DNA from 2 places in the Pseudoalteromonas sp. TAB23 genome. Region 1 is predicted to be linked to the other one. Evidence: riboswitches for the same ligand, from Rfam matches in the RefSeq annotation. Region 1 holds a riboswitch; the other holds the start of a gene.
What was found. Region 1 has a riboswitch for cobalamin ahead of L654_RS0105780 (ABC transporter ATP-binding protein). Riboswitches for the same ligand answer to the same signal wherever they lie in the genome.
Positions count from the first base shown of each region.

Region 2: linked by a shared signal. The riboswitch ahead of L654_RS0121375 (TonB-dependent receptor) and the one ahead of L654_RS0105780 (ABC transporter ATP-binding protein) in region 1 are both predicted to bind cobalamin.

Region 1 is NZ_AUTP01000146.1:6,687-8,819, forward strand. Features, by position in the region: gene L654_RS0105775 (porin) at 1-357, shown strand, start outside; cobalamin riboswitch at 410-544, shown strand; gene L654_RS0105780 (ABC transporter ATP-binding protein) at 791-1,603, shown strand; partial or broken gene L654_RS01000000125585 (iron ABC transporter permease) at 1,605-2,133, shown strand, end outside.
Region 2 is NZ_AUTP01000324.1:51,621-55,092, forward strand. Features, by position in the region: gene L654_RS0121365 (YajQ family cyclic di-GMP-binding protein) at 1-98, shown strand, start outside; gene L654_RS0121370 (hypothetical protein) at 300-1,085, shown strand; cobalamin riboswitch at 1,149-1,333, shown strand; gene L654_RS0121375 (TonB-dependent receptor) at 1,370-3,199, shown strand; gene msrA (peptide-methionine (S)-S-oxide reductase MsrA) at 3,290-3,472, opposite strand, start outside.

The DNA.
Region 1 (2,133 bases):
GCCTCTATTGCAGCCGATAGTGAAGTAAATGGCTACGACGTAGTGCGTGCATCAATCCAAGGTAAAGTTGAAAACTTTAAATTGGGCGCAATGTACCAAACACAAGAAGCAGTAGATGGCAGCGCAGAAGCTGATGGTTACTTGCTAAATGCTGCTTACAGCATGGGTAACAACACATTTAAAGTGCAATACCAAGATATGGACTTTGACGACAGCGACGATAAGTCAGCAATTTCAGTTGGTCTTGATCACAAATTAAATAAAAATATTAAAGTATTTGGTTTTTATTCAAGCTTCGATATGGACAACAACGTTGACCAAGACTACGTAGGCTTAGGTATGGAATACAAGTTTTAACGATTAGTTAAAACACTCCCTTTTTAACCGCGCTCTTTTGAGTGCGGTTTTTTTTGCTTTAAATTATTTACTTAGCCGCCCATAATAGAGCTTCATTTGGAATGAGGTGCGAGTCCTCGACTGTTCCCGCAACTGTAATTAGCGCAAAGCTTTAAGTCAGATACAAATGGTATAATACCAATTTTATTAAAAACATGATCTTTCTAGCGAATTAAATAACTTACTAACTTCGTTAAAAATTATTCATATAGAACAACTATATGTCATAATTTCCGCCTTGTTATTAAGCTATTTATTTGTCGCTATAATAAATCACTAATTTAATGCAATTGGTATGAATTCTTTTAACGAGCGGGTTTACTCATTTTTTCTTGTAGTGCATTAGTATTTTTATCGCATTTTTAGTGAGTTTAACCTAGCCTAGGACTGACTATTGCACACTCAAACGCCATTAAATACACCATTACTAAACGTTAAAAACGTATCGTGGGATATTGGCAATAAAACGATTCTCAAAAAAATAAACCTTAAAATAACCACAGGTAAATTTGTTGGTTTAATTGGCCCTAATGGCGCAGGTAAATCGAGTTTATTGCGTTGTCTATATCGTTTTAATAAACCTAGTGATGGCATTGTAGAGTTTAACAACACCGACATTTGGCAGCTAAAAAGCGATGAGTACGCAAAAAAAGTAGCGGTTGTTTTACAAGAAACCCCGTCGCAATTTAACTTAAGCGTATTTGATGTTATTGCGCTTGGGCTAACGCCTCATAAATCGCTATTTAGCTCAATAACTAACATTGATAAACAAAAAATCATTCAAGCAATCAATACAGTCGGGTTGGTAGATCATAGTGAGCAAAGCTTTGAGTCACTTTCGGGCGGTGAAAAGCAACGTGCCTTGATAGCCCGCGCCATAGTCCAGCAACCTCAACTGTTAATAATGGACGAGCCAACTAGCCATTTAGATGTTAGATACCAAATACAGGTTATGGAGCTTGCTAAATCGTTGGGCGTAACGGTGTTTGCATCGTTTCATGATTTAAACTTAGCCTCTGCAATGTGCGATGAACTAGTGGTTATTAAAAACGGTGAAATTACACATACAGGCATGCCAAGTGAGGTATTAACCGAAAACATGCTAGGCGACGTTTTTGGTGTCTGCGCCCAAGTAAATAACCACCCGCAAATATCGAAGTCGGGAAATAGCATCCCTCATATCACTTACTTTTATGGTTACAAATAATATGAGCGCAGTTAATACTCGCCAATCACTTGCGCTATTTATAAGTGCTTCAGCTGCTTTATTTAGCTTATTTGCAGCACTTAGTTTTGGTGCAGCAGATACCTCACTTCAAGATGTATTTAATAGCTTTTTACTCTCAAATGATGCGTCTTTTAATACGCGTATTATTTACGAGCTAAGAATGCCACGCACATTACTCGCCTTTTTAGCAGGCTCTGGCTTAGCAATTGCGGGGCTTATTTTACAAACGGTAACGCGCAACCCTTTAGCCGATCCTTACTTATTTGGTATATCGTCGGGTGCCTCATTTGGCGTGGTGTTACTTATGGCATTAGCAGGCATTAGCGCAGGCTTTATGCTATCTGCAGCAGCACTGCTGGGCAGCTTACTCGCTATGAGTTTATTAATACTTATTGCAGGTAGGCAGCAAAGTGCACAGGTAGAATCAATGCTATTAGCTGGCGTTGCTCTGTCGTTTTTATTTAGTGCGTTTACCAGCCTGTTGCTTTATTGGAGCGATCCTCAGGCAG
Region 2 (3,472 bases), on a different contig from region 1:
TAACGGGTAAAAAACGTGACGATCTTCAAGAGGCTATGCAAGTAGTGCGCAGTGCTGAGCTAGGTCAGCCTTTTCAGTTTAAAAATTTCCGCGATTAATTAATAAATAGTTTTAAATTAAGCATGCTTTAATCTGTTTATACTTACAGACAGATTGAAGCTACTTACTCTTTTTAAATATCTCACTATTATCCCTCTTTATTGCCTAGATACTCCCGTATGTATTAATCTCCTTTTTGATATTTAAGCTATTATATTTAATCACATGCAATTAAGTACTTCACACTAGAAGGTATTAAAATGAAACGTCATCAATTATTTTTGTTATTTGTTTTGCTTACATTTACCAAACCAAGCTTATCAAAAACAGTTGATATTGATGTACTGGTTGAAGATGGCTACTTTCCCATTATTATTAATGCGCAAAAAAAACAGGGTTTTGCTCCTGAGTTTATTAAGATTTTAAACGGCGCACAGCAGGAGTTTAACTTCGTACTTGAGTCTCTACCTGTAAAAAGGCTTGCTTTGTCAGTTGAAAAAAATAATTTTGATGTTTTATTTTTAATGGCACTGCAATGGATCCCACAATCAGCGCAAGAGAATATTAAAAAAACCGAATTTTATACCATTACCAAAAATGAGCTTTATACGCTTAAAGAAAATACAAATGAGCAAGCTTACTTTGACGACATTACGTCATTAACAAAGGTTGGGGTATTGGGGTACTCGTATCAATTTGCTGGATTTAATACCGATGCCGAATTTTTAAGTGAGGAACATCAGGTAAGTTTAACCATTGATGAATTCAATGTGGTTAAAATGCTGCTATTAAAGCGCGCGGAAGTAGGTGTTTTAAATAATATTGCTTACCAATATTTTAAAAATCAAAATACTTTTAATATGGATTTACTCTATAAAAGTAACGTACCAGATGCCGTTTATAAAACGCACTTTTTAGTTAACTCTAAATCAAATAAGATCACTAGTAATAAAATGGATGAAATACTAAGCTTACCTACTGCACAAATACAACTTCAGAAGCTACTTGATAAATATGGAGTTTCTTCAAACTATACTAGCCCCTAACTGCATTTTAAAGGTTTTTAGCTGTATAGACGTCCATTGACATTTGTAAACAAAATACTCACAATAGCGACATATTTTCAAGGTGCTTGCTAGCCACTTCATGTAATGATTTTTTTAGCAGGATAATCGGGAAGTTGGTGCGTTTTCATGATGACTACAAGCCCAACACTGCCCCCGCAACGGTAAAGTATTGCATATTTTGATGTGCTTACTGAGTCCGGAGACCGGCCTTGATGCAATCTTACTTACTTAAATCTTTGCGGTGGGCAAAGGTAGGGGACATCATGTTAAACAAAACAACTTTAGGCGTTGCTATTTCTGCTGCGCTTTCATTTTCTGTGTCTGGCGCAGAGCAATCAATTGAAAAAATAACCGTTACAGCTAATAAATTTGAGCAATCAATCAATGACGTTTTAGCAAGTGTAAATGTTATTGAGCGTGCAGAAATAGAAGCAAGCAACGTACGCGATTTACCAACCTTATTAAGCACGCGAGTTGGTTTTCAGGTTAATCCAAACGGTGGTTTTGGCCAAAATACAGGTGTGTCACTTCGTGGTACTGGCTCTGGCGATACGCTAATTTTGATTGACGGTGTACGTACAGGCTCAGCAACACTTGGTCAAAAAGCATTAAATAATGTCCCTTTAAATAGTATTGAACGCATTGAAATTATTAAGGGCTCTCGCGCGGCTGTTTATGGCTCTGATGCACTCGCTGGTGTTATTAATATTATTACGCGTGAGTCGGATAACTTATCCCTAAGCGCTACATTTGGTTCTGACTCTTATCAAAATTATCAAGTTGCAGGCTCTGTAAAATCAGATGATATAACAACAGCATTTAACGCAGGCTTTGAAAAAACAGATAACTTTGATGCACTGCAAGGCGTAGCACCAGATGAAGATGGCTATGAAAATAAAAACCTTGGTTTTAAAATAAACTACACCGATGCACATTACGGCGACTTTAAGTTTTTAGGCCAATACAGTGAAGGCTATGCAGATTACGACAGTCGCTTTAGTCCAGCCACAAGTACTATAGAAACAGGTGATTTTAAAAACTATCAGCTTTCTGCAGGTTGGAGTAAAAACTACACTAACCAATCGCACAGTATTGATATTGCTATTTCAACAGATGATTCTCACGATACCTCAGCATTTGGTGTAAATGATTTTATAACTAAACGTGTGCAATTTGATTATAACGGTCAATATATACTATCTGAAGAGCTTAATATTAGCGGTGGTGTTAACTGGTACAACGATGATGTATCGCACAGTTCAACGCAGTATGATATGCAAGAGCGTGATGTATTAGCTGTATTTGTTGGGGCTTATTACAATGCTGAAAAAGTGTTAGCTAATTTAACAATTCGCCAAGACGATGATGAACAGTTTGGTGATGAAACAACATATACAGCCGCTGCGGGTTATCATTTATCTGAAGACGCCACGTTCCGCATAAGCCAAAGCACTGGCTTTAAAGCACCTACATTTAACGATTTATACTTTCCGGCTTTTCCTGGTTTTCCACCTTCATCTAATCCTGATTTAGAGCCTGAGAAATCATTAAATCAAGAGATTGGGTTAAATGTAGATTTTGATATAGCAAGTATTGACGTTGCTATTTTTAGAAATGATATTGAAGATAAGATATCTTTAGATTCTAACTTTTTTCCTATCAACTTGAATGAAGCACGCTACGAAGGGGTTGAATTTAGCTTATCTCAGCAGTTTTTTGGTTTTGATAGCAACCTTAATTTTGCTTACTTAAGCGCTGAAGACGAAGAAACGGGCGCAGAGTTGCGTAATGTTGCTAAACGTACTTTTAACTGGGAACTTGCAAAACAGTTTGGTGCTTTTGACGCAAGCTTAGACATGCAATACCGTAGCGACCGACAAGGTGCTGTGACGCGTTTAGGATCATACACGCTTTGGAACTTAGCGGGTAATTATCAAGTAAATGAACATATTGAAGTTTCGCTTCGTGTAGAAAACTTATTTGATAAAGAATATAACGCTGTTGATTCAAACACTGATTTTACAACGGGTGAAGTGTATTACTACAACACGCCAGAGCGTCGCTTTTTTGCAGGTGCAAGCTACCAGTTTTAACTGTATTTATTAATATTAAAAAGCCCGACTTATGTCGGGCTTTTTAATGTGTAGCTAAGTTTAACTAATCAATTTAACTACTCAAATTAGCTAGTCAGCTAAGAACTCTTTAAATACGGTTTCAAACTTATGTAATTTAGGTGCTATTAAAATACTACAGTAGCCCTGCTGTGGGTTTTCGTTATAGTAATCTTGATGATAATGCTCTGCTGGATAATACGTAGTGGCAGGGCTGACTTCTGTCACAATTGGCTCACTCACATGGCTTTGCAG